2 linked regions of the Verminephrobacter eiseniae EF01-2 genome follow. The protein of the gene in region 2 interacts with the protein of the main gene of each other region in a pairwise test. Links are inferred from orthologs where the notes say so. Each region holds a gene or a part of one and is shown on either strand. Other genes may lie near its edges.

Evidence for each region.
Region 1: the proteins of VEIS_RS21295 (region 2) and grpE interact in binary tests that used the Escherichia coli proteins (3 or more experiments, as listed by UniProt). The link is inferred for Verminephrobacter eiseniae EF01-2 from one-to-one orthologs.

Annotation. Positions count from the first base shown.
Region 1 is NC_008786.1:1,093,473-1,101,870, forward strand. The notes cover bases 1-2,880. They hold grpE (nucleotide exchange factor GrpE), read right to left. Parts: upstream 1,774-2,880; coding sequence 1,228-1,773; downstream 1-1,227. Other genes in these bases: dnaK (molecular chaperone DnaK), read right to left, coding at 1-1,078; rpsF (30S ribosomal protein S6), read left to right, coding at 1,992-2,417; priB (primosomal replication protein N), read left to right, coding at 2,424-2,714; rpsR (30S ribosomal protein S18), read left to right, coding at 2,733-2,880. Also shown: more of rpsR, read left to right, coding at 2,881-3,014; rplI (50S ribosomal protein L9), read left to right, coding at 3,027-3,479; dnaB (replicative DNA helicase), read left to right, coding at 3,652-5,070; VEIS_RS04850 (hypothetical protein), read right to left, coding at 5,104-5,463; VEIS_RS31065 (hypothetical protein), read right to left, coding at 5,499-5,633; VEIS_RS04855 (PhoH family protein), read right to left, coding at 5,666-7,393; VEIS_RS04860 (peroxiredoxin), read right to left, coding at 7,536-8,021; VEIS_RS04865 (BTH_I0359 family protein), read right to left, coding at 8,285-8,398. UniProt on the Escherichia coli protein: Participates actively in the response to hyperosmotic and heat shock by preventing the aggregation of stress-denatured proteins, in association with DnaK and GrpE. It is the nucleotide exchange factor for DnaK and may function as a thermosensor.
Region 2 is NC_008786.1:4,847,134-4,855,497, forward strand. Bases 3,788-6,633 are described here. They hold VEIS_RS21295 (Nramp family divalent metal transporter), read right to left. Parts: upstream 5,948-6,633; coding sequence 4,628-5,947; downstream 3,788-4,627. Other genes in these bases: VEIS_RS21290 (sigma-54-dependent Fis family transcriptional regulator), read right to left, coding at 3,788-4,479; VEIS_RS21300 (hypothetical protein), read right to left, coding at 6,035-6,226; groEL (molecular chaperone GroEL), read right to left, coding at 6,489-6,633. In the rest of the region: VEIS_RS21280 (flagellin N-terminal helical domain-containing protein), read left to right, coding at 1-21; VEIS_RS21285 (O-linked N-acetylglucosamine transferase, SPINDLY family protein), read left to right, coding at 106-2,289; more of VEIS_RS21290, read right to left, coding at 2,473-3,787; more of groEL, read right to left, coding at 6,634-8,126; VEIS_RS21310 (metal-sulfur cluster assembly factor), read right to left, coding at 8,168-8,364. UniProt on the Escherichia coli protein: H(+)-stimulated, divalent metal cation uptake system. Involved in manganese and iron uptake. Can also transport cadmium, cobalt, zinc and to a lesser extent nickel and copper. Involved in response to reactive oxygen.

The sequences.
Region 1 (8,398 bases), 3.8 Mb from region 2 along the record:
TGCCGAAGAACTCCTTGACCATTTCCTGCACCTTGGGCATGCGGGTCATGCCGCCGACCAGGATCACGTCATGGATGTCGGACACCGATACGCCTGCGTCCTTGATGGCCATGCGGCAAGGCGCAATGGTGCGCTCGATCAACTCGTCGACCAGCGATTCGAGCTTGGCCCGGGTCAGCTTGATGCTCAGGTGCCGGGGACCCGATGCGTCGGCCGTGATGTAGGGCAGGTTGATGTCGGTGGCGGCCGAGTTCGATAGTTCGATCTTGGCTTTTTCTGCGGCCTCCTTCAGGCGTTGCAGGGCCAGCACGTCCTTGGACAGATCCACGCCTTGCTCTTTTTTGAACTCGCTGATGATGTAGTCGATGATGCGCTGGTCGAAGTCTTCACCCCCCAGGAAGGTGTCGCCGTTGGTCGATAGCACCTCGAACTGCTTTTCGCCGTCGACATCGGCGATTTCGATGATCGACACGTCGAAGGTGCCGCCGCCCAGGTCATACACGGCGATCTTGCGGTCGCCCTTTTCCTGTTTGTCCAGGCCGAAGGCCAGCGCTGCGGCGGTAGGCTCGTTGATGATGCGCTTGACATCCAGGCCGGCAATGCGGCCGGCGTCCTTGGTGGCCTGGCGCTGGGCGTCGTTGAAGTAGGCCGGAACGGTGATCACGGCCTCGGTCACAGGCTCGCCCAGGTAGTCTTCGGCGGTCTTTTTCATCTTGCGCAGGATGTCGGCGGACACCTGCTGTGCGGACAGCTTGGTGCCGCGCACTTCGATCCAGGCGTCGCCGTTCTCGGCGGCCACGATCTTGTAGGGCATCAGGTCGATGTCCTTTTGCACTTCCTTTTCGGTGAACTTGCGCCCGATCAGGCGCTTGACGGCGTACAGCGTGTTCTTGGGGTTGGTCACCGCCTGGCGTTTGGCCGAGGCGCCGACGAGGATCTCGCCGTCTTCCTGGTAAGCCACGATCGAGGGCGTAGTGCGGGCGCCTTCGCTGTTCTCGATCACGCGCGTGGTGTTGCCTTCCATGATGGACACGCAACTGTTGGTGGTGCCCAGGTCGATGCCGATGATTCTTCCCATGGTGTTTGCTCCGAATGCTGAAATGGTGGGGTTGGCTGGTAACTTGTGGATAAGGCCGGGGGGTTCAAGTCATCCGGGCTGATTTTTTTGCCGCCGGGCAGGCGGCTCGGGTGACTGGTCGGGCGGCGGCATTGCGGCCTGGGGGATCTTCATTTGGAGGCCGAAACGGTGACCAGCGCCGGGCGCAACACGCGCTCGGCAATCACATAGCCTTTTTGCAGCACGGCCACGACGGTATTGGCTTCCTGCTCGGCCGGCACCACGCTGATGGCCTGGTGCTGATGGGGGTCGAACTTGGTGCCGGCTGCAGGGTTGATCGCCAGCACCTTGTTGCGCTCGAGCGTCGAGGTCAGTTGGCGCAAGGTGGCGTCGGCGCCTTCGCGCAGTTGCTGCGGCGTGGCCTCCTTGATGGCCAGGGCGGCATCGAGGCTGTCGGCCACCGGCAGCAGGCTCTCGGCAAAGCTCTCGATGCCGAATTTGCGCGCCTTGGCCACCTCGTCTTCGGCACGGCGGCGGGCATTCTCGGCCTCGGCCTTGGCACGCAGGAACTGATCGGCCAGTTCGGCGCTTTTGGCCTTGAGCTCGGCCAGTTCGCCCTGCAAGCGCGCCAACTCGTCGTCGGCGTGGGCTGCCATGGCGGCTTCGACTTCTTCGGGAGCGGGAGCGCTTGGGGTGGTGGGGCTGTTGTCTGACATGTCTTGATCTGGAGGTGAGTAAAACAGTACGCGCGGGAATTGGGGGCCGCCGTTGTCAATTCAAGGCCTGCGCTGCTTGCAGCCCGAACTGCACCAAAACCGCAGAGTGTACAAGGGCCAGGCGGCGGGCTACAATGGCCGGCTTTGCCTTGCCACACCGCTACCTGACGCAGCGGGTGGTCTCATTGCAGAAATGCAGAAACGCCAAAAGGAGTCCCATGCGTCACTATGAAATCATTTTGTTGATCCATCCGGATCAAAGCGAGCAGGTTCCAGCCATGCTCGAGCGCTACAAGGGCATGATCGCCGCCGGCGGCGGCAAGGTGCACCGTGTGGAAGACTGGGGCCGCCGGCAACTGGCGTACCTGATCAACAAGCTGTCCAAGGCCCATTACCTGTGCGTGAACATCGAGGCCGACCAGGCGGTGATGGCCGAACTCGAGCATGCCTTCAAGTTCAACGACGCCGTGCTGCGCCACCTGACGGTGCACAAGAAGAAGGCCGTCACCGGCCCCTCGGCGATGATGAAGACCGTCGAGCGTGAAGAGTTCCGCAAGGCCAGCCAAGCCGGCAATCAAACCACCGCTCCAGCCGCCAGCCCGGCCGATCATGCGGCCGCCCCGGCGAGCGCTGATCGATCGTAATGCGCAGTGCACAACAGCGTCGTCTTGACTGCCTGCATCGTGGAGGCCGAGTCCTTGCGCTACACGCCGGCCGGATTGCCCGCCATTGCCTTGCGGCTCGAACATGAGTCCCGGCAGACCGAGGCCGGGCAGCCGCGTGATGTCAAGGCCGCCATCAAAGCCGTCGCCTTTGGCGCGATGGCCGAGCGTCTGGCCAGGCAGAACATTGCAAGTCGCTGGACTTTCAGTGGATTTCTGGCCACGCCGCGCAATGGCAAGAACGCAGTGCTGCACATTCAGGATATTCAACCACATTGATTTTCAAAGGGGTCCGCCATGGCCACGTTCAAGAAGTTCAACAAAGACAAGCGCCCCAAGCGCAACACCCAGTCCCTGCTGTTCAAGCGCAAGCGCTTTTGCCGCTTCACGGTGACCGGCGTCGAAGAAATCGACTACAAGGATGTAGACACGTTGCGCGATTTCATCGCCGAAAACGGCAAGATCATCCCCGCGCGCCTGACCGGCACGCGCGCCATCTTCCAGCGCCAGCTCAACACCGCGATCAAACGCGCCCGCTTTCTGGCCTTGGTGCCTTACAGCGACCAGCACAAGATCTGAGGAGCACCTGCCATGCAAATCATCCTGCTCGACAAGGTTGTGAACCTCGGCAACCTGGGCCAAATCGTCAAGGTCAAGGACGGCTACGCCCGCAACTTCCTGATCCCTACGGGCCGCGCCCGCCGCGCCACCGAAGCGGCCAAGGCCGAGTTCGAGGCCAAGCGCGCCGAACTCGAAAAAACCGCCGCCACCAACCTGGCCCAGGCCCAGGCCCAAGGCGAAAAGCTCGCCGGCACTGCCATCAAGCTGACGCAAAAGGCGGGCGTCGACGGCCGTCTGTTTGGCTCGGTGACCAACCATGACATCGCCGAAGAGTTGAACAAACAAGGCTTCAAGCTGGCCAAGTCGCGCATCCGCCTGCCCAACGGCCCCATCAAGATGGTCGGCGACAACACGGTGAGCGTGGTTTTGCACACCGATGTGGTCGTCGAAGTCATCGTGTCGGTGTATGGCGAAACCGCCTGATCATCCGGCCCTGGTGACTTGCGTAAAAGCCGCCCTCGGGCGGCTTTTACTTTTTGGTTTGCGCATCGCATACATGCTTGCCCACCTGTCATCCAGCAATTATCCCCAGGTGTATCAACAGCGCATGCCTTGCACCGGGATTACATTCCGTTCTTCATGACGCCCAAAAATCATGTCCGCCATCTTTCCCCCGCTCGATGACGATGGCTCGACGGCGCAGCCGCCCGATCCCGAACTGGCCCGGTTGCGCCTGCCACCGCACTCGATCGAGGCCGAATCCAGCGTGCTCGGCGGGCTGCTGCTGGACAACAATGCCTGGGACCGCGTCGGTGACCTGCTGGTGCAAAGCCATTTTTACCGCCATGAGCACCAGATGATCTACACCGCCATCGGCGTGCTGATCACTGCCAGCAAGCCGGCCGACGTGATCACCGTGTTCGAGCAGTTGCAGAACCTGGGCCAGGCCCAGGAAACGGGGGGGCTGGCGTATTTGAACAACCTCGCGCAATATGTGCCGGGCGCCAGCAACATCCGCCGCTATGCGGAGATCGTGCGCGAGCGGGCCATTTTGCGCAAGCTGATCACGACCAGCGACGAGATCTGCACCAGCGCCTTCAACCCGCAAGGCCGGACGGTGGAGCGCATTCTCGACGAGGCCGAAGCCAGGATTTTTGCCATTGGCGAAGAAGGCTCGCGCACCAAGCAGGGTTTCCAGTCGCTCGACAAACTGGTGGTCGATCTGCTCGACCGCGTGCAGGAGTTGGCCGACAACCCGGTGGACGTGACCGGCGTGCCCACCGGCTTTGCCGATCTCGACCGGATGACCTGCGGCCTGCAGGCGGGCGACCTGGTGGTGCTGGCCGCGCGCCCGTCGATGGGCAAGACCTCGCTGGCGGTGAACATTGCCGAGCATGTGGCGCTCGATGAGGGCCTGCCGGTGGCCATCTTCTCTATGGAAATGGGCGCCGCGCAACTGGCGGTGCGCATCGTGGGCTCGATTGGCCGCGTGAACCAGGGCAACCTGCGCACCGGCCGGCTCAGCGATGAGGAGTGGCCACGCCTGACCGAAGCCATTGAAAAGCTGCGCACGGTGTCGCTGCACATCGACGAAACCCCGGGCCTGACGCCCAGCGAACTGCGCGCCAATGCCCGGCGTCTGGCGCGCCAGTGCGGCAAGCTCGGCCTGATCGTGGTGGACTATTTGCAGTTGATGAGCGGCTCGGACGCATCAGGTTCGGACAACCGGGCCACCGAACTGGGCGAGATCTCGCGCGGCCTGAAAATGCTGGCCAAGGAACTGCAATGCCCGGTGATGGCGCTCTCGCAGCTCAATCGCTCGGTCGAGCAGCGCACCGACAAACGCCCGCTGATGTCCGACCTGCGCGAGTCCGGCGCCATCGAGCAAGATGCCGACATCATCATGTTCATCTACCGCGACGACTACTACAACAAGGAGAGCAAGGAACCGAACGTGGCCGAAATCATCATCGGCAAGCAGCGCAATGGCCCGACCGGCACGGTCAAGCTGTTCTTCCAGAAGAACCAGACGCGCTTCGAGAACCTGGCCATCGGTTCGGGCGACGATTTTTGATCACGCTGGCGCTTGATTCATCCTTGCCGTCAGCTATCGAAATAGTAGCGCCAAAAGCAGCAAGCCAAGCCCCAACACGCCCAGGGTCAGCAAGGCCCAGGTACTGCGTTGGCTGTGCCGGCGCAGCGCTTCGATGGCCAGCACCAGTTGGGCGTTTTGTGCTGCCAGTGACTCGATCAGCAGCGCGCCATCGCGTTGCTCCTGCTCCAACTGCGTGACCCGGTCATGCAGGTGCTGCCACTGTGCGTCGGCAGGCGGCACGGCGCCTTCCTGCGCCGCGACGGCAGTGTCTTTGCGCGCGCTGCCCAAGAGCTTTTTGGCGGCTTGCAGGATTTGGGGCGTGGCCTTGATCACGTCACCCCAGGGCACCAGTTTGAGCACGGCCATCCACATTGGAGTTTCCCGATGACATATGCAACGACTGCGGCCTATGCTAGTGTCTCGTCACGGATCAGATGTCGTAGGCTGCGCGCAGCCAATACCGAGCGTATTGGCAAGCGATGCAACGCCGCGATGCGCTTCGATGGCCAGCGCAGACCGACAGATGATCCGTGACGCGACACTAGGCACGCGCCGCAGGCTGCGCGGTGGCGTTTCACAGCATCTCGCTCGCAAAATCCGCCAGGCGCGAGCGTTCACCGCGCGCCAGCGTGATGTGGCCGCCATGCGGCCAGCCCTTGAAGCGGTCTACCGCATAGGTCAGGCCCGAGGAGCCTTCGGTCAGGTACGGCGTGTCGATCTGCGCCAGGTTGCCCATGCAGATGATCTTGGTGCCCGGGCCGGCGCGCGTGATCAGCGTCTTCATCTGCTTGGGCGTCAGGTTTTGCGCCTCATCGATGATCACGTACTTGTTCAGGAAGGTGCGCCCGCGCATGAAGCTCATGCTCTTGATCTTGATGCGGCTGCGGATGAGCTCGTTGGTTGCGGCACGCCCCCATTCGCCGGCGTTGCCGCCGTCGCCCTTGGCGAGGAACTCCAGGTTGTCGTCGAGCGCCCCCATCCAGGGGCCCATCTTTTCTTCTTCGGTGCCGGGCAGAAAGCCGATGTCCTCGCCCACGCTGACCGTGGCGCGGGTCATGATGATCTCGGTGTAGCGGCGGTCATCGAGCACCTGGGTCAGCCCTGCGGCCAATGCCAGCAAGGTCTTGCCGGTGCCGGCCGTGCCGGTCAGCGTGACGAAGTCGATCTCGGGGTCCATCAGCAGGTTCATCGCGTAGTTCTGCTCGCGGTTGCGCGTGGTCACACCCCATACCGCATGTTTGGCCGAGCCATAGTCCTTGAGCGTCTGCAACACCGCAGTCTTCTCGCGGATCTCGCTGACCCGCGCGAACAGGCTGGGCTCGCCCGGGGCCTCGAAGCAGACAAACTGGTTGATCATCAGTTGCGGCACGATGGGGCCGCCGATGCGGTAGTACATGTGCGCACCGCTTTGCCAGCTCTGCACGTTCTTGCCGCTCTTGGCCCAGAAGTCCGGGGGCAGGGCCAGCACGCCCGCGTACAGCAGGTCGCCGTCTTCCAATGTCTTGTCGTTCTGGTAGTCCTCGGCGTTCAGCCCCAGGGCGCGGGCCTTGACGCGCATGTTGATGTCCTTGGACACCAGCACCACCTGGCGCGGGGCATGCAGCTTGCGCAGCGCCTGGACCACGCCCAGGATCTGGTTGTCGGCCTTTCCCGGCGGCAGGCTGGTGGGCAGGCTGTAGTCCAGCGGGGCGGTCTGGAAGAACAGGTGCCCGCCGGCGGCGCGCTGGCCGGTCGAGTCCAGCCCAACCCCGTGCGCCATGTCGGCGCCTTGTGCGGCGGCGGCCAGCGCATCGAGCGTGCGGCTGGCCTGGCGGCCGTTGCGTGCCACTTCGGTCATGCCGTTTTTATGGCTGTCGAGTTCTTCCAGCACGATCATCGGCAGGAAGATGTCGTGCTCTTCAAAGCGGAACAGGCAGGTGGGATCGTGCAGCAGCACATTGGTGTCGAGCACAAACAGCTTGGCAGGGCCTTGCGGACGGCTGCGCTGGTGGCGGCCCCGCACCGGCGCGGCCGCCACCGGGCTGGCCGGCGCAGCCATGGTGTCGGCGCGGGCGGGGCTGCGCCGGCCCGGGCTGCGGACTGCGGGTGTTTCGGATGCAGCGCTGCCAGGCTCGGCTGCAGGCACGCTGGCGAGCAGTTGCGCTGCTGCGCGGTCGGTCGCCGGTTTGCGCGCCGGCGCACGCGCTGCGGCTGCGTCGGCCGTCCCGGTCGCTGCGGCGGCCTTGCCATCTCGGGCAGGCATGTCGTAGGCCTCGGGTGCAAGGAGGGCGGCGCGCCGGCTGGGGGCGGGGGGCAGGGGCATGGTGGCAGGGACTCGGTCAGTGGTGTTCAGAAAGCCAAAAGCCGCCTGGAGGCCAAGGCGGCTTTTGGCAAGGGGCGCCAAGCGTTGCGGTCACCGGAACGACCCGAAGAGTATGCGGCAGCGCCGACGCTCCACAAGGCGATCAAGCGGCCTTTTTCAGGGTCTTGATGGATTTGACCGTCTTGAGGACTTCATCCACATGGCCCGGCACTTTCAGACCGCGCCATTCCTGCACCAGCAGGCCATCGGGGCCGATCAGGAAGGTGCTGCGCTCGATGCCCTTGACCTTTTTGCCGTACATGATCTTGTTCTTGACCACGCCGAACATATGGCACATTTTCTCTTCGGTGTCGGCGATGAGTTCAAAGGGCAGTTCCAGCTTTTCCTTGAAGTCGTCGTGCGACTTCATGTTGTCGCGCGACACGCCGAACACGGCAGCGCCGGCTTTCACGAAGTCCTTGTAGCGGTCGCGAAACTGCATGGCCTCCGTGGTGCAACCAGGCGTGTTGTCCTTGGGATAAAAGTAAAGCACCAGAATCTGGCCCAGGTGGGAGCTGTTGGAGACCTTGATGCCACCGGTGGCGTTGGTTTCAAATTCAGGCAGGGGTTTGTTGACAACGATCGCCATGGCACTTGGATCTCTCAGGATGTAGTCGTTGGTAAGAGCCGATGGAGCGGGTGTGTCGTTGCTCTTGGGATGTCCTGGCTTGGAGGCGCCCCCGGCCGCAACTGGCGATTTTACTCCCAAAAACGAACTCCCGGCCATGGCGCCACGACGGCGCGGGCCAGCCCAAGGGCATGGGCACAGCACCCCGGCGGGTACCCTGGATACATCGAGGATGCCTGGGCGGCTGCTTGGCGCAGGCGTCGCCGAGCTTGCCGGCAGCGCGCTCAATGCACGACGACGGGGTTTTGCGCCAGACCGGCGTAGCGGTCCAGCGCGTCTTCGACTTCCTCTTGCGTGGGCGTTTTGCGTTGCCAGGCCAGGATCTGCGCCTGGAACAT
Region 2 (8,364 bases):
GTGCTCAAGCTGTTGCAGTAGCCGTGCCCCGAGCCGTGCCCCGCACAGTACCCCGTACAACGCCCCGTACAACGCCCCGAACGGCGGCCCGGCCAAGGACGCAGCGTGCAAGACAGCCACCCGGCCCCCGGCGCCACGGTCGATGGCCGGTTCCAGCACGCGCTGCAAAGCGCCGATTGGCCCTTGCTGGCGCGCCTGTGCCAGCGGGCGTTGCGCAAAAACCCGCGTGACCTGCCGGCCACGCGGCTGCTCGGCCATGCGCTGGAACGCCTGGGCAAGACTGCCGCGTGCGGGCAGGTCTACCGCCGCGGCGCGCTGCTGTGGCCCAACGATGCCGAGCTGCTGATCAACTACGCCAGCATGTTGCTCAAGCATGCGCACACTGCGCAGGCGCTGCCGGTTCTGGAGCAGGTCTGCGCGCTGCGGCCTGACAAGGCGGTGTGCTGGCTCCAACTGTCGCAATGCTGCTATTTGCTGACGCTGCACGAAAGGGGTTTGCAAGCGGCCGAACGAGCCGCTGCGCTGGCCACGGAGCCGGGCGAAAAATCGGCCGCGCTGACCCAGAAAGCAATCCATGGCCGCGAGCTGGGGCAGGTCCGGCAGGCGGTGCAGGACTGTCTGCAAGCCATTGCGCTGACGCCCGGGGATCTGTCGAACCACACCAACCGGCTGCTGTTCATGCTGGCCGACCCGCAGGCCGACGCCGCCAGCCTGGCGCAGGCCGCGCGCGACTATGCGGCGGTCGTCGAGCCGCCGCTGAAACCGCACTGGCCCGGCTTTGCCGAGCACCAAGGCGCGCCATGGCGCCGGCTGCGCGTCGGGTTTTTGTCGCCTGATTTCCGCACGCACTCGGTGATGTACTTCGTCGAGGGCTTGCTGGCGCAGTTGGACCGGCGCCAGTTCGAGGTCTTTGCCTTTTATCTGTTCCCGCGCGACGACCCGGTGACCGAACGGGTGCGGCGCCATGCCGATCGCTTCGTGCGCCTGGCGGGGCTGGGCGCCGAGCAGCAGGCGCAGGCGATTCGGGCGCAGCGCATCGACATCCTGATCGACCTGGCCGGGCACACCGGCTACAACGGCTTGCAGGCCATGGCCCACAAGGCGGCTCCGGTGCAGGTGTCGTGGCTCGGGTTTCCGGCGACGACCGGGCTGCAGGCCGTGGATTACAAGCTCAGCGACGAGATCACCGACCCGCCCGAGGCCCAGGCGCATTACACCGAGCAGTTGTACCGCCTGCCGACGCTGTTTGCCTGCTACCGCCCGATGAGCCGACACCCCCTTTGGCGCTACCAGCCGCGCTACCAGGTGCAGCCCACGCCGGCGCTGGACAAGGGCCACATCACCTTTGGCTGCTGCAACAACCTGGGCAAGCTCGGCGACGAAGTGCTGGCGCTGTGGGGCCAGTTGCTGCAAGCGCTGCCGGACGCGCGCCTGCTGATCGAGGGCAAGAACCTCGATGGCCCGGACTTCGCCGGCGCCTACCGCCAGCGCTGCCAGGGCCTGGGGCTGGACCCCGAGCGGCTGGAACTGGTGGCGCAGCAGGGCGACAACCAGTACCTGACCTACCACCGCATCGATATCGCGCTCGACCCCTTTCCGCTGGTCGGCGGCACGACCACGTTCGACGCGCTGTGGATGGGCCTGCCCGTGGTCTCGATGGTCGGCCAGAGCTTCAAGAGCCGCATGGGCCTGGGCCTGCTGAGCTATCTGGGGCGCACCGAATGGCTGGCCGCAACGCCCGCCGACTATCTGCGCATTGCCTGCGCGCTGGCCGCCGACAGGCAGGCGCTGAACCGCCTGCGCCTGGGATTGCGCGCCGAGGTCGAGCGCTCGGTGCTGATGCGCGAGGACCTCTTCAACCACCATTTCGGCGAGGGCCTGCGCGCGATGTGGCTGCTGTGGCTGGCCCGGGCCAAGCACCCGGATGACGCCCAGGCCCAGGCGCAGGCCCTGGACGATTGGCTGCCCGGCTTGCCCGACGCCTGGCGCCAGCCCCCCGCGCCGGGGGTGGGGCTGGGGCCGGGCCAGCGCATCAGCCTGGCGCAGGCGCACCAGCGCTTGCAGGCGCTGGTGGCCAAAGCCCGGGCCAGCACGGCGGCCATGCCCGCAGGCGCCACCATCACCGGCCGCCACTGGAAGGCGCTGACCCTGCTGGCCGAAACCGTGCTGAACGCGGTGCCGAATGACCCCGTGGCGCTGGCCTGCCTGGCCGAGGTGGAGCACGCCCATGGTCACAGCGAATTTGCCGTGACCTACCTGTGGCATGCGACGCAGGCGATGGGATCGTGAATCGCGGTATCGAGGGCCGCCCGGGATCGTCGGCACACAGGCCGGGCGCCCGCCCCTCGGGGATGGGGCGCGGTCATGCGCGTCAGCGAAGCCGTCACGGAGCACTGGCCGCAAGCTCTGACCGAAAGCACTGACCGAAAGCTCTTGCCGCAAGCACTGGCCGGAAAACCGCCCGTCCCGGCCTCATTCGCCCGTCGGTTTGGCGATGACCCCCGGTTGATAGAGTTCCAGCTTGCGATACAGCGTGCTGCGCGAGACCCCCAATGAACGGGCGGCCTGGGCGAGATTGCCGTGGGCGCCCTGCACTGCCCGGACGATGGCCAAACGTTCCGTTTCCTCCAGCCGGCCCGATGGCTCCTGCACCGGCGGCGCAACGGCTGCGGCCGTGCCCGTGAGCAGTTCGGCCGGCAGTTCATCGAGCGTGACCAGCTCTGCGCTGGATGTCAGCAGCAGATTTTCGATCACGTTGCGTATCTCCCTGACATTGCCGGGCCAGGAATAAGCGCGCAGCACCGCCATGATCTCGGCGCTCAGCCGTCGCTCGGGAACCGCGTGGCGCTGGGCCAGCCGCCGGTTGAAAAACGCGACGAGGAGATCGATGTCGATGTCCCGTTCGCGCAGCGGCGGAATCCGCATGCGCGTCACGCTGATGCGGTAATAGAGATCGCGCCGGAAATGGCCCGAGCCGACATCTTCGCGCAGATTGCGGTTGGTCATCGCCAGCAAGCGCACATCGACGCGCCGCGGCTGAGTGTCCCCCAGCCGGTAAACGATGCCCTCCTCCAGTGCGCGCAGCAGCACCGGCTGTAGTTCGAGCGGCATTTCACCGATTTCGTCCAGACACAGCGTGCCGCCGTGCGCCAGTTCGAAGCGGCCTGGACGGCCCTCGGCCGTCGCCCCGGTAAACGCGCCGCGCACATGGCCGAACAATTCGCTGGCGATCAGTTCTTTCGACGCGGCCCCGCAGTTGTATGCGACGAACGGCCCGCCGCCCCCTTCCTCGCCATGTATGGCGCGCGCGAACAGCTCTTTGCCGACCCCGGTTTCGCCCTCGATCAGAACCGGCACGCGCTTGCGCGCAAGCTGCCGGCCCCGGTTGATCGCGGCCAGTATCGCCGCACTTTGCCCCTGTATCTGCGCGAAGCCGCTGCGCTGCGGATCGGCCTCGTCGCTGCGCTCGGCGAGGCGGGCGTTGATGGGTCGTGAGCGCATGGGGACGACCAGCATGGCGCCGATCGTGCTGCCATCGACCACGACCGGGCTGAACCAATCGGCATGCAGGCCTTTGGGCAGGCGTTGCGCCCAGTCCTCGACAGCGGTGCCCTCATCCATGCCGGGCAAGCGCTCGCCAATGCCGACCGGCAATGGCACCCGGCTCGTGGTGTGCACGAGCCGCCCGGCCCGGTCGATCAGCACCATCCCGGTGGCATCGGACGACGACAGGCGCTGCAGGCAGAAGCTGAGCAGGCGCACATGCTCACGCGTGGCCTGCTCGGCCAGCACCATTTGAATCTGGTGCGCGGCGGTGACCGCCAAGGTGAGGTTGTTGATTTGATAGGTGGAAGGCGGCCCGGAAATGTCGAGCACGCCGAGAATCTTGCCGGTGCCGGGCTCGAAAATCGGCGCTGCGGCGCAACTCCACGATTTGATTCCTTCGCAGAAATGCTCCGCGCCGTGGATATAGGTGGGCTGGCCGGTGGCCAGCGTGGTGCCGATGCCGTTGGTGCCGGCCCGGTTTTCACGCCAGTCGCCGCCGGATGTCAAATGAATTTTTTCGCCCGCCGCCAGCGTGCGCAAGTCCCCCGCCGCCTTGAGAATCACGCCGTCCTGGTTGGTCAGCAGCAGGATCGACCGCGAATCCGCAAACAGATCTGCGGTCACGGAGAAAAGGCGATCGGATGCCGTCAGCAATTCCCGATGCCGCCAGCACAGCGCCGCGACCGCGTCGCCTTGGACCGCGACCGGTGCCGATTCCGCCGTGGGACTGACGCCGGATTGCAGACTGCGTTGCCAGGAGTCGATCAGGGCCGAAGGCGTGGACGTCAGCGGCTCGCCCGAGAGAAAACGCTCCCATGCGCGCATCGTGGCCCGGTCGGAATGACAGGCGTTCGCGCGCCGCGCCCTGGCCACGATACGGCCCATGATGGTCTGATTGCCAAGACCCGACATGGCATCGAACCGCTGTCTCATCATCATTCTCCTCGGGCCAGCCCGGAACCGGCGCTGCTGCCGGCTGCGGCGTGACCTGCATGTGTATGTCGCGCTCCGGTTTTTTGCCCGATCGCCGGCCGAACCCGGCAGCGCGATTACCGATCGATATAGGCCTGCATCGCCCCATTCAGCCTGGCAAGCCAGGAATATCGACGCCGAACGTTTGCAGAATCAGCACGGCATTGAACGCCAGAACGGCGCATGCCGCCAGCGTGGCGATCACGGCGATGAATACGCGATTTTTGTATGCTCCCATCACCTCCCTGCTGCAGGTAAACCATAACAGCGCGGCCATCGGCAGCGGCAGCGCGAGGCTCAATACCACCTGGCTGAGGACGAGCGCCTGGGTCACATTGACCCCGAGCGCCACCACGGCGAAACTCGGCGCCATCGTCACGGCCCGGCGCAACCATAACGGAATGCGAAATTCCACGAACCCTTGCATGATTATTTGACCGGCCATCGTGCCGACCACGGAACTCGATATGCCCGAAGCGATCAGCGACAACAGAAAAACCCCTGCCGCCCCAATGCCCAATAACGGCGCCAATGTGTGATAGGCGGTTTCTATCTCCGCCACCTCGGGATGCCCGTGATGAAATGCACCTGCGGCCATGATGACCATCGCCATATTGATGAGACCGGCGATGGCCAGCGCGACGACGACCTCGATGTTCGAGAATTTCAGCAATACCGCCCGCTCGCGCTCGGTTCTTGCGGGCGTGCGCCGCTGCGTCAAGCCCGAATGCAGAAAAAGTGCATGCGGCATCACCGTCGCACCGACGATGCCGACAGCAATCAGGAGTGCATTTGCATCGGGAAATCGGGGGGAAACCGTATGGGCCAGAACACTCGACCAGGCAATCGGCGTAATGAACAACTCGGCAAGGTAGGACAAGCCAATGATGCCGACGAGCGCCCCGATCGCCAGCTCAAGGGGGCGGAAACCGGCGTCCTCAAGCAACAGCAGGCCATATGTCACGATCGCCGTGACCACCATGCCGCCGAGCAAGGGCATGCGAAACAGCAGCGACAGTCCGATGGCGCCGCCGAGAAATGCGGCCAGATCGGTTGCCATCGCGGCGATTTCGCTGACGACCCACATGGCCAGCGCGACAGGTCTGGAAAACCGTTCACGGCACAGCTCGGCGAGGTTTCGCCCGGTGACGATGCCGAGCTTGGCCGAGAGCGACTGAAACAGCATCGCCACGACATTGGCCAACAGCACCACCCACAGCAAGGCATATCCGTACCGGGCGCCCGCCTGGATATTCGTCGCGAGATTGCCCGGATCCATATAGGCAACGGAGACGACCACGGCAGGCCCGGCAAATGGCAATAGCATCGACGCGCCACGGCGGCGACCTTCCAGCACCGCCCTCACCGCAAGCGCCGTGCGCTCGGTTCGCGCTGCCGATCCGACCGTCTTGTGAACGCAGTCATCCAAGCTGTCGCTCCCTGCCGATGAAAATGACCGTGGTGCCCGGTTTACCGGCGGGCCTGGCATTCACGATATTCATGATATTCACGGCATTCACGGCATTGCACCGCTGATTGCACTGAAGACACGGCGCAGCCACTGAACGGTCAGCGCACCCGCATCGATCATCATGATGAATACACCGGAGAGTGTGATTGTCCACCCCGATGCGAATTTGAGCAGGCGAATCAAGGACATTGCACCGAGGTGCCGGACCGTCGCCGCGAGAGCTGCGTCGATACTCATCGTCGTTTATATGGGCGCATCCCGTTTGCGAAGACCGATCTGAATGGAACCTTCGCAACCTTTGGACAGCGCGCCAATCCTTTCCATACGTTCGTTGCCATTGACCGTGAAACCTGCCCTGCGCGGGCTGGCCCACGGCCCCCTTTGCATCGATGGCCGCCCGCAAAACGCCGGAAGCGGCTTTTTTTTCAGCAGGCCCCGGACTCCAAAATCGGTCGTGGCGATCGTGGCGGCTGTGATGGCTGTGGCGGCTGTGCCATCACTATTTCCGCCCGAGCAATTCGGCGCCGGCGCCAAGCGCCGGGCCAGCGGTCGGGTCGATCGTTTCCGGCTTTTTGGCAATCAGCGTCTGGGTGGTCAGGATCAAGCCGGCAACCGAAGCCGCGTTGCGCACTGCGCTGTAACTGACCTTGACCGGATCGATGATGCCCGCCTCCATCAGGTTGACGAACTGGCCCGTGCGCGCGTCCAGACCGTGGCCCGGTTTCGCGCGCACCGCCCTGGACACGATCGCCGCGCCGTCGAGACCGCAATTGGTCGCGATGTGATAAAGCGGTTTCGTCAGCACGCGCTGCAGCAGCCTGACCCCCTGCTGGACACTGCCCTGGGTCCGCGCAATCACGCTTTCGAGTTCGTCCGACACGCGCAGCAGCGCCATTCCGCCACCTGGCACGACACCCTCGGCAATCGCCGCGCGTGCCGCATTGATCGCATCCTCGATCAAGTGCAGCCGGCGCTTTTGTTCGACTGGCGTGGCGCCGCCGGCGAAGATCATCGCGGTGCCGCCGGACAACTTGGCGATACGCACCTGAAATTTGTCGCGTTCGACATTTTCCGGGGCCATCTCATACTGGCGCGCGACCTGCTGACGGCGCGCGGCAACGGCGGCCGGGTCGCCGCCGCCAGCGGTAATGATGGTCTGGTTCGACGAGATACGCACTTGCCGCGCGCTGCCGAGATCGCGCAGTTCCGTGGCTTCGAGCTTGCCGCCCAGATCGCGGGCGATCACCCGGCCGCCGGTGACGATGGCGATGTCTTCGAGCATGGCCTTGCGCCAATGCCCGTATTCCGGCGGATGAATCGCCGCCACCGGCATCCCGCCCTTGTCCCGCCACGCAAGCAGGGTCATGACACAGGCCGGGGCAACCTCCTCCGCAATGATCAGCAGCGGGCGTTTGCCGTGCACGGCCAGCGCCTGAAGCGCCGCCACCTCTTCCGGCGACTGCAGCCGCTGGTCGGTCATCAGGATCAGCGGGTTGTCCAGCACCACCTGCATTCTCTCGATGTCCGTGACCATATGGTGCGAGAGGTAGCCGCGATCGAACGCCATCCCGTCGACCACTTCGAGACGGGTTTCGACCGTCGTGCCGAATTCGACATCGACGATGCCATCGGGCCCCACCCGCTCGAGCGCTTCGGCCACTATCGCGCCGGTGACCTCGTCATTGGCGGCGACCACGGCCACCGCGCGCACCTCTTTGCCCCCGCGCAGCGGTGTCGCTGCGCGCCTGAGCGCGGCGATCACCTCTTGCACCGCGATCTCCAGGCCCTGAACCAGCTCGACGGGGTTGGCGCCGGCCACGAGACTGGCAAGGCCGTCCTGGACCAGCGCATCGGCCAGCACGGTGGCCGTGGTAGTGCCGTCGCCGGCGACTTCATTGGTCTGCTTCGAGACTTCGCGCAGCACCTGCGCGCCGATGTTTTCGAACGGGTCTTCCAGCTCGATCTCGTTGGCGATGCTGACGCCATCGCGCGAGATGATCGGCGTGCCAATCGGGCGGTCGATGATCGCATTCATTCCGCGCGGGCCGAGCGTGCCGCGCACCGCTTTGGCCAGTTTGGCGACCCCGCGACCGAGGGCCATGCGGGCCTCGTCGTCGTGCAGCATGATATTCGGCATGGTTCACTTCCTTGGGTTTGAACATCATGGATTGCCACGATTCAAGCCGATGCGTTGCCCGATCGCGTAGCCTCGACGGTCTCTTTCCAGTCGCCCGCCGACACGAAGTGCACGGGCTCGATCCCGGCCTGCGGCGCGGCTGCGTCGCCGTACCGTGCCGCCAGCAAGCCGCGGCACAGCGCACTGTTGAATTGCGCATTCACGCCGACCCGCCGCAAGGCACGCAGGTAAGCGCCAA